2 regions of the Stenotrophomonas sp. 78350_Sma genome follow, and region 1 is predicted to be linked to the other one. Evidence: predicted binding sites of a transcription regulator. Region 1 holds the regulator's gene; the other holds the start of a gene.
What was found. Region 1 encodes HrcA, which represses chaperone genes, less so after heat shock. Its sites were predicted from a motif close to TTNGCACTCNNNNNNNNNGAGTGCNAA; they were not measured.
Positions count from the first base shown of each region.

Region 2: ACZK4H_RS19690 (co-chaperone GroES) is a predicted target of HrcA. The motif match lies at 2,806-2,832, and genes of this name have one in related genera.

Region 1 is NZ_CM151182.1:1,948,265-1,953,295, reverse strand. Features, by position in the region: gene dnaK (molecular chaperone DnaK) at 1-991, opposite strand, end outside; gene grpE (nucleotide exchange factor GrpE) at 1,172-1,687, opposite strand; gene hrcA (heat-inducible transcriptional repressor HrcA) at 1,751-2,815, opposite strand; gene recN (DNA repair protein RecN) at 2,931-4,592, shown strand; gene ACZK4H_RS09210 (LysR family transcriptional regulator) at 4,714-5,031, opposite strand, start outside.
Region 2 is NZ_CM151182.1:4,272,674-4,277,704, reverse strand. Features, by position in the region: gene ACZK4H_RS19705 (protein-disulfide reductase DsbD domain-containing protein) at 1-326, opposite strand, end outside; gene cutA (divalent-cation tolerance protein CutA) at 323-661, opposite strand; gene ACZK4H_RS19695 (endonuclease) at 730-2,520, opposite strand; gene ACZK4H_RS19690 (co-chaperone GroES) at 2,879-3,166, shown strand; gene groL (chaperonin GroEL) at 3,250-4,899, shown strand.

The DNA.
Region 1 (5,031 bases):
GGCCGGCATCGTTCAGGGCGACGCGGCACGGCTCGATCGACTTCTTGATCAGGTCTTCCACCAGCGCTTCCAGCTTGGCGCGGGTCAGCTTGATGTTCAGGTGCTTCGGACCCGACGCGTCAGCGGTGACGTACGGCAGGTTCACTTCGGTCTGCTGGGCGCTGGACAGCTCGATCTTGGCGCGCTCGGCAGCGTCCTTCAGGCGCTGCAGGGCCAGCGGATCCTTGCGCAGGTCGATGCCCTGGTCCTTGTTGAACTCTTCAACCAGGTACTCGATGACGCGGTTGTCGAAGTCTTCGCCGCCCAGGAAGGTGTCGCCGTTGGTGGCCAGCACTTCGAACTGCTTCTCGCCGTCGACGTTGGCGATCTCGATCACCGAGACGTCGAAGGTGCCGCCGCCCAGGTCGTACACCACGATCTTGCGATCCTTGTTGTCGCCCTTGTCCAGGCCATAGGCCAGCGCGGCCGCGGTCGGCTCGTTGATGATGCGCTTGACGTCCAGGCCGGCGATGCGGCCGGCGTCCTTGGTCGCCTGGCGCTGGCTGTCATTGAAGTAGGCCGGCACGGTGATGACCGCTTCGGTGACCTTCTCACCGAGGAAGTCCTCGGCGGTCTTCTTCATCTTTTCCAGCACCTTGGCCGAGATTTCCTGCGGGGCCATCTTCTTGCCGTCGCTGGTCGACACCCAGGCGTCGCCATTGTCATGGGCCAGGATGCCGTACGGGACGTGCGCGATGTCCTTCTGCACTTCGGCGTCGGTGAACTTGCGGCCGATCAGGCGCTTCACCGCGTAGAAGGTGTTCTTCGGGTTGGTCACGGCCTGGCGCTTGGCCGAGGCGCCGACCAGGACTTCGCCGTCCTTGGTGTAGGCGACGATCGACGGGGTGGTGCGATCGCCTTCCGAATTCTCGATGACGCGGGCCTTGCCGCCGTCCATGATCGCCACGCACGAGTTGGTGGTGCCGAGGTCGATACCAATGATCTTGCCCATGGGGGAGACTCCTGAGGATGCTTGTTGGGGTCAGTCCGGCCGTTCGGCCGGTGGATGAATACGATGTGGGGGAGGCTCGTGGAACATTCAAGCCATCTCCCGAACGCTGTGTTTCCGGTCGTCCGGCGCGTTCAGCGTCGGGCCGGGTCGCGGGTCATTCCGCCTCCCGGCCCGGCAGGGTCAGTCGGCGGCCACCACCACCAGCGCCGGCCGCAGCAGGCGCTCGTTGAGCAGGTAGCCCTTCTGGAACACGGTCACCACGGTGCCGGGGGCGGCGCCCGGGGCCGGCACCTGGCTGATGGCCTGGTGGTGTTCCGGGTTGAACGGCTGGCCGGTCGGGTCCAGCAGGACCAGGCCATTGTCACCGGCAACCTTCAGCAGCTGCTTGTAGGTCAGCTCCAGGCCTTCGCGCAACGGGTGGGCGTCGTCGCCGGCAGCCTTCAGGCCAGCATCCAGGCTGTCGAATACCGGCAGCAGCTCCCCAAGCAGCTTCTCGTTGGCGAACTTGCGGGCCTGCTCGATGTCACGGGCAACGCGCTTGCGCTGGTTCTCCAGGTCGGCGCGCTCACGCAGCGCATCGGCCTTGACCTGTTCAACTTCAGCGCGCAGGCGCTCCACTTCGTCATTGACGCCGGCGGCGGCGGCCGCATCGGCGGCACTCTGCTGGGATTCGATATCTGGATGTTCGTGGTTCATGTCTGGGTCCCTGGCGGTCAATCTCCGCCTCCACCCACCCTAGTGTGGGCGGGATGCTGCGTTTCAAGCGTCGGATGTTCCCGGCGTGCGGCGGGCCGGCGAAAAGGCCGCGCCGAGCACATCGGCGGTGGCCTTGACCAGCGGGATCACACGGTCGTAGGCCATCCGCTTGGGGCCGATCACGCCCAGCACGCCCAGCACCTGGCCGTTGGCGGTGTACGGGGCGGTGACCAGCGAGACGCCCTGCAGCGGCATCATCCCGGTCTCCTCGCCGATGAAGATGCGCACGCCGGGGGCCTGGATGGTCCGTTCCAGCAGCTGCAGGATTTCGCGTTTGCTGGAGAACAGCTCGAAGAGCTCGCGCAGGCGCTCAAGGTCGGACAGGTCCTGTACCCCCATCAGGCGGGTCTGGCCGGCCACCAGCATGTCGTCGGCCGCCGGCTGCAGGGCCTGCTCGGCCAGCTCGATGCTGTGCGCCAGCAGCTGCTCCAGCTCGGAACGGGCATCGCGTAGTTCCAGCAGCAGGCGAGTGCGGATCTCGGCCATCGGCAGGCCGGCGAAATGGGCATTGAGGTAGTTGGCCACCTGCTCCAGCTGGCCCGGCGCGAACTCCTGGCGGGTCTCGATGACCCGGTTCTGCACCTCGTTGTCGGCAAACACCAGGATCGCCAGCACCCGGCGCCCGTCCAGTGCCACGAAATCGATCTGGCGGAAAGCAAACTGCTCGCGCCGCGGCGCACTGACCACGCCGACGAAGTGGCTCATCGCCGACAGCAGCTCCGAGGCGCTGCCGAGCAGGGCCTGGGTGCTGCCGCCACCGGCCAGCTCCTGGCGCAACCGGGCCAGCTCGCCCTCGCCCGGCGGCTGCATCTGCAGCAGGCTGTCGACGAACACCCGGTAGCCATGCGCGGTCGGGATGCGCCCGGCCGAGGTGTGCGGTGACGCCAGCAGCCCCAGGTCTTCCAGGTCGCCGAGGATGTTGCGGATGGTGGCCGGACTGACCTCCAGGCCGGCCACGCGCGCCAGCGTCTGCGAGCCGACCGGCTCACCGTCCTGGATGTAACGCGCGATCAGCGTGCGCAGCAGATGGCGCGCACGTGGGGCAAGCTGGTCGGGAGAACCGTGCATGGAATCAACCTGTGAGACACGGACACTAGATAATGGCGGCGCATCACCTTGGCAAGTCATTGGACCTCCCTCGCCCGCGTGCTAGCGTTGCGCGGCTGCTGATACCCCCGTACCCATGCTCAGACATCTTTCGATCAAGGATTTTGCCGTCGTCCGCGCCACCGAACTGGAGTTCGGGCCAGGCATGACCGTGGTTTCAGGCGAGACCGGCGCCGGCAAGTCGCTGATGGTCGACGCGCTGGGCTTCCTGTCCGGCCTGCGCGCCGACAGCGGCGTGGTCCGCCACGGCGCCGCCCGTGCCGAGCTTTCGGCCGAGTTCGCGTTGGAGCAGCTGCAGGCCGCGCGCCAGTGGCTGGCCGACAACGAGCTGGACGACGAAGAACAATGCCAGCTGCGCCGCGTGATCCGTGCCGACGGCGGTTCGCGGGCGTGGATCAATGGCCGCCCGGTGACCCTGGCCCAGCTGGGCGACCTGGCCTCGTTGCTGGTGGAGATCCACGGCCAGCACGAACAGCAGGCCCTGTTGACGCGCCCGTCGCAGCTGGCCCTGCTGGACGCCTATGCCGGCAACGAAAACGAGCGTCGCCAGGTGCGCCGCGCCGCTGCCGCCTGGCAGGCGCTGGTCGATGAATCGCTGGCGCTGTCGCAACAGGGCGACGTGAGTGACAGGATAGGCTTCTTGGAACACCAGCTGCGCGAACTGGACCGTGAAGACCTGGAGCCGGAGTCGATCGCGGCACTCGGTGCCAGCCACCGTCGCCAGGCCCACGCCAGCGCCCTGCTGAGCGCCTGCCAGGCCGCCAGCAACCAGCTCAACGGCGACGACGGCAGTTCCGCACTGGACCTGCTGCAGCAGGTGCGCCACGAGCTGTCGCGCCTGATCGAACACGACCCGCGCCTGGGCGAGGTGGACGGCCTGATCGAGAACGCCTCGATCCAGCTGCACGAAGCCCTGTCGCTGCTGGACCGCGTACATGACGACCTCGACGCCGACCCGGAGCAGTTCGAGGAGAATGAGCGCCGCCTCGGCCGCCTGCACGACCTGGCCCGCAAGCACCGCGTGCCGATGGACGAGCTGGGCGCGCAGCGCGAGCGCATGCACGCCGAAGTGGAGCAGCTGCGCGGCGCCGACGAACGCCTGCAGCGCCTGGCCGGCGAGATCGACAAGGCCGCCGCCGCCTGGCGCGCACAGGCCGAAGTGCTGACCGCCAGCCGTCGCAGCGCTGCTGCCGAACTGTCGGCCACCACCACCGGCATCATCGCCGAGCTGGGCATGGGCGGCGGCCAGTTCCTGATCGAACTGGAACCGCAGGACGCCGGCAAGCCGGACCCGCAGGGTGCCGAGCGTGTGGAGTTCCTGGTGGCGGCCAACGCCGGCCAGCCGCCGCGCGCCCTGCGCAAGGTGGCCTCGGGCGGTGAACTGTCGCGCATTTCGCTGGCCATCGAAGTGGCCGCGCTGGACCTGGATGCGGTGCCGACCATGGTGTTCGACGAGGTCGACTCCGGCATCGGCGGCGCAGTGGCGGACATCGTTGGCCAGAAGCTGCGCGCCCTCGGCGAGAAGCGGCAGGTGCTGTGCGTGACCCACCTGCCGCAGGTCGCCTCCAAGGGCCATGCCCATTACCGGGTCAGCAAGGCGCCGGTGGAAGGCATGACCCAGAGCGCGGTGGAAAAGCTGGACAGCAAGGCGCGCGAGGAAGAGCTGGCGCGCATGCTGGGCGGCGTGGAAGTGAGCAAGGAAGCGCGCGCCGCCGCCCGCAAGCTGCTGCAGGTGTAACGCCTGTTCGCGGTTATCCACGCATGGCGTGGATCTACAACGCGCGCGGTAGTGCCGGCCGCTGGCCGGCACCCCGATGCGGGTGGGCGAAGATCGTGAGGTTGCCGGCCAGCGGCCGGCACTACCCCCGTGGCTGCGTCAGGTCGACGTTCTCCACCAGGAAATCAAGAAACGCGCGCACCCGCAGCGGCAGGTAGCCGCCCTGCCCCAGGAACACCGCGTGCACCTCTTCCAGGTCACCGGGATTGGCTTCCTCCAGCACCGGCAGCAGTCGTCCGGCAGCGATGTCGGCCTGCACCTGGAACGCGGCCAGCCGTGCCATGCCCAGACCACCCAGCACCAGCTGGCGCAGCGCATCGCCGTTGCTGGCACGGGCATTGCCACTGGGCAGCAGCATCCGCTCGCGTCCGTCCTGCAGCAGCGGCCAGCCCTGCATCGC
Region 2 (5,031 bases), 2.3 Mb from region 1:
GGCGTGCCGGGCAGGGTGGCCTGCAGGCGCTCGCGATAGGTTTCGACCTCGCCGAAGAAATCGTCGTGGTGCTTGTCGCCCTTGGGCATCTGCAGCGCGCCGGCATTGAAGGCCGGGTCGGCCTTGACGCTGGTGCGATGGCGATACAGGTAATAGCCGGGCGCGATCTTGAACTGCAGTTGTACCTGGCCACGTTCGGGGGCGGTGGCGGTCAGCGCGAACGCCTGGTCCACCGGCAGCAGGTCCTTCTCATCCAGCGCGAACGCTGGCAGCGAGAGCCACAACAGGGCGCACAGGGCGGCGCCACGCGCAAACAGAGTCTTCAATCAGTGTCCTCCCGGGTCTGTGCCCGGATCCAGTCCAGATACGCCGGCAGGCCGGCCCGGGTTTCGACCGCGATGCACTCCGGGAGTTCATACGGATGCAGTTCGACGATCCGGGCAATCGCGTGATCGACGCGGCTTGCGGTGGTCTTCACCAGCAGCTGCAGCTCGGCGTCGGTGGTCACCTCGCCCTGCCAGCGGTAGGTCGACTGCGCGCCATCGAGGCGGGTCACGCACGCGGCCAGGCGCTCTCCGACCAGCGCGTGCGCGATGCGCTCGGCACTGGCCCGGTCCGGGCAGGTGGTCAACAGCAGCAGGACGGGATCGACGGTCGACATGACCGTCGAGTATAGGGCCGCCGCCGGGTCAGGGCCCGGCGGCGGCGATGGACCGCTGCGTTGCGCGGTCAGTTGGCCAGCTGGCAGGTGGCCGGCTTGGCCGAGGTGAACAGGCCAGGGGTTGCCCACTCGGGGTGGTCGATGAACGGGTTGCGGTTGCCCTGGAAGCTGTAGATCACGTCATTGCGCGCACGCTCGGCATCATCCGGCGGATCGGACAGGTGCCAGTCGATCAGGGTCGACAGCAGGCCCATGTAGGCCGGCGAGCTGCTGGTCTTGACGATCCTGCTGCGATCGTCGGTCAGCTCCAGGTCCGGCTCGGACTGGCCGGTGGCCGCATCCTTGCCGCCCTCGTAGCGGATGGCCATGTACATGACCGCACGCGCCATGTCGCCCTTGCGCTTGCCCCACACCTCGAACGTGCCGGTGTTGCCGTCCGGCGTGCGCACCCAGTTGGAATTGCCCGGATAGCCACCGCTGCCGCCGCCCTGGCCGTTGTTGGCCTCGGTGGCGCGCTCGCCGCAGTTGGCGTCGCACTTGGCGAACGGCTTGTTGCCACGGTCGGCGTTCCACTGTGCATCGGTCAGGTACAGCATGTGGGTGTCGGTGTACGGCGCGTACGGCAGGCCCTTGTCACCGGTGGTGCTGGCGAAGCCCAGCGAGTTCGGCCAGGTGTGTTCGCGGTTGTACTTCAGGCCACTGCCGCTGCCGGCGCGATCGGTCACCTTGGCGTAGCTGCGGTTGCGATACGCGTCGAGGATGCGGTTCGGGTTGTTCGGGTCCTCGTCGGCAATCTCCAGGATGGTCCAGGTGCTGGTGCCCGAGCCGCTGTACGGGTAGGCGGTGTGGCCCTTGATGGTGGCGTGCAGCGAGCAGCGCAGCTGGCTCGGGCTGGACGTGTTCACCTTCGAGTAGTAGCCGGCCGGCACGCCCGGATTGCCCGGGTCGGGATTGCCGCCGGTGCTGGCCACGGTGAAGGCGATGCGGCTGTCGGCGGCCGGGTGCGCGCCCTGCAGGTCGGTGATGCGCGCGGCGCGGATGTCGAAGCGGCAGGCTTCACCGGCCACCAGCGCGGTATTGGTGGACAGCTTCACGCTGCGCCCGCTGGCGGGGAAGGTCAGCGGCACGCTGCCGGAAGTGCCGCAGCTCAGCGCGAAGGCGCCACTGGCCAGGTTCACCGTCTCGCTGAACACCACTTCCAGATCGGCCGCGGCCGGGAAGGTGCTGCTGCCCTGTGCCGGGGTGGTGGTGGACACCGACGGCGGCGTGTTCGGGCCCGGGGTGCCGCCACCACTGAAGGTCTGGCCGTTGTTGCAGCTGCCGAAGGTCTGCCTGGCCGACTCGGCCCAGGTGAAGTGTGCGTACTGGCTGCCGCTGCCGGTCAGCTGCAGCGAGGTGCCCGGCGCCGTGCTGTTGGTCTCGGCCACCGGAATGTTCTGGCTGGTCATGCCGGCGGCAGGTCCACCGGAGGCGGTGATGGCGCCCTCGTAGCTGAGGAACTGGACCACCTTGCCGCTGGCATCGACCAGGGCGATGCCATCGTTCGGGCCGTTCTGGAGGCCGTTGGTCGGGTAGCTGACCACGGCGATGCTGGCGCTGCCGCAGCCCGCGGCGGTACCGGCCGGGACCGGGTTGTTGGCGTAGACCGTGGCGGCCGAAGGATTGCTGCCGTTGTAGAGGTAAAGCCGATAGCCGGACAGGTCCTCTCCGGCGGTGGCGACGACCTCGATCGCTTCGCCGACGTCACCGGCGGCGGTGCTGTCGTCGTAATGCAGTTCGTTGATGAAGACCTCGGCCTGGGCCGGCGCGGCGGCCAGCGCCAGCAGGCAGGCGGCGGCAAGCGGGGACAGCAATCGCATCGACAACTCCTTGTGATTGGGAATGCGCGGCCGAGCCTAAGGCCGATCCAGTGACACTTTGTCGTAAATGAACGTCAGATATCTGACAGTGCGACGCGGATCACCAAAAGTCGAGGGCGCCGAGGACCGAATGGATGCGTTTCACCGGGCTGAACGTCTTCATGCAGGGACGCGCTGTGCGGGCCTGGCCGCACCGAAATTTTTTCCGGGGACGGCCTTGAAAGGCCCGGGGGCAGCTCCATCTCTGTCCTGCTCCCGATTCGTCGGGCTTTTTCGCGAGCGATGCTGGCAGTCACCTGAGGTGAGTGCTAACATCGCCAGACTTTTTCAGACCAATCAATAACTTAAGAGGTCTCTCATGAGCATCAAGCCGCTGCACGACCGCGTTGTGGTCAAGCCGATCGAAGCCGACGAAATCTCCGCCGGTGGCATCGTCATTCCGGATTCGGCCAAGGAAAAGTCCACCAAGGGTGAAGTCGTGGCCGTCGGCCCGGGCAAGCCGCTGGACAACGGCAGCGTGCGTGCGCCGTCGCTGAAGGTTGGCGACAAGGTCATCTACGGCCAGTACGCCGGCAGCTCGTACAAGAGCGAAGGCGTCGAGTACAAGGTCCTGCGCGAAGACGACGTGCTCGCCGTCATCGGCTGAGCCTCGGCGCGACCTGCTTCATCCCCTGATTCCAAACACCCAGCCGCCGGGCATGGCCCGGCGCTACCAATGAGGTAACTGCAATGGCTGCCAAGGATATTCGTTTCGGTGAAGACGCCCGTTCGCGCATGGTGCGCGGCGTCAACGTTCTCGCCAATGCCGTCAAGGCCACCCTGGGCCCGAAGGGCCGCAACGTCGTGCTGGAAAAGAGCTTCGGCGCCCCGACCATCACCAAGGACGGCGTCTCCGTCGCCAAGGAAATCGAACTGGCTGACAAGTTCGAGAACATGGGCGCACAGATGGTGAAGGAAGTCGCTTCGCGCACCAACGACGACGCCGGCGACGGCACCACCACCGCCACCGTGCTGGCCCAGGCCCTGATCCGCGAAGGCGCCAAGGCTGTTGCCGCCGGCATGAACCCGATGGATCTGAAGCGCGGTATCGACAAGGCCGTCGTGGCCGCCGTTGCCGAGCTGAAGACCATCTCCAAGCCGACCGCTGACGACAAGGCGATTGCCCAGGTCGGTACCATCTCGGCCAACTCGGACGAGTCGATCGGCCAGATCATCGCCGACGCGATGAAGGAAGTCGGCAAGGAAGGCGTGATCACCGTTGAAGAAGGCTCGGGCCTGGACAACGAGCTGGACGTGGTCAAGGGCATGCAGTTCGACCGCGGCTACCTGTCCCCGTACTTCATCAACAACCAGCAGTCGCAGACCGCTGACCTGGATGACCCGTTCATCCTGCTGCACGACAAGAAGATCTCCAACGTCCGTGACCTGCTGCCGGTGCTGGAAGGCGTCGCCAAGGCCGGCAAGCCGCTGCTGATCGTTGCCGAAGAAGTCGAAGGCGAAGCGCTGGCCACCCTGGTGGTCAACACCATCCGTGGCATCGTCAAGGTCGTGGCCGTCAAGGCTCCGGGCTTCGGCGACCGTCGCAAGGCGATGCTGGAAGACATGGCCGTGCTGACCGGTGGCACCGTGATCTCCGAAGAAGTTGGCCTGTCGCTGGAAAAGGCCACCATCAAGGACCTGGGCCGCGCCAAGAAGGTGCAGGTTTCCAAGGAAAACACCACCATCATCGATGGCGTGGGTGACAAGGCTGCCGTCGACGCACGCGTCGGCCAGATCAAGACCCAGATCCAGGACACCTCCTCCGATTACGACCGCGAGAAGCTGCAGGAACGCGTGGCCAAGCTGGCCGGCGGCGTTGCCGTGATCAAGGTCGGTGCTTCGACCGAAATCGAAATGAAGGAAAAGAAGGACCGCGTCGACGACGCCCTGCACGCGACCCGTGCAGCCGTTGAAGAAGGCGTGGTCCCGGGCGGCGGCGTTGCCCTGGTCCGTGCGGTCACCGCACTGGCCGGCCTGAAGGGTGCCAACGAAGACCAGAACCACGGCATCCAGATCGCCCTGCGCGCGATGGAAGCCCCGCTGCGCGAAATCGTTGCCAACGCCGGTGAAGAGCCGTCGGTCATCATCAACAAGGTCAAGGAAGGCACCGGCAGCTTCGGCTACAACGCCGCCACCGGCGAGTTCGGCGACATGCTGCAGTTCGGCATCCTGGACCCGACCAAGGTGACCCGTTCGGCCCTGCAGAACGCGGCCTCGATCGCTGGCCTGATGATCACCACCGAAGCCATGGTTGCCGAAGCTCCGAAGAAGGACGAGCCGGCCATGGGCGGCGCCGGTGGCATGGGCGGCATGGGTGGCATGGGCGGCATGGACTTCTAAGGTCCACGCCCGCGTCGGACGTTGCCGGCCCTGGTCGGCGCGTCTTCCCGATGCAAAGAAGAACCCCGCCGCGAGGCGGGGTTTTTTGTTTCACGATGACTCCAGCCCGGTAGTTCGCTGGACTGCGACGTA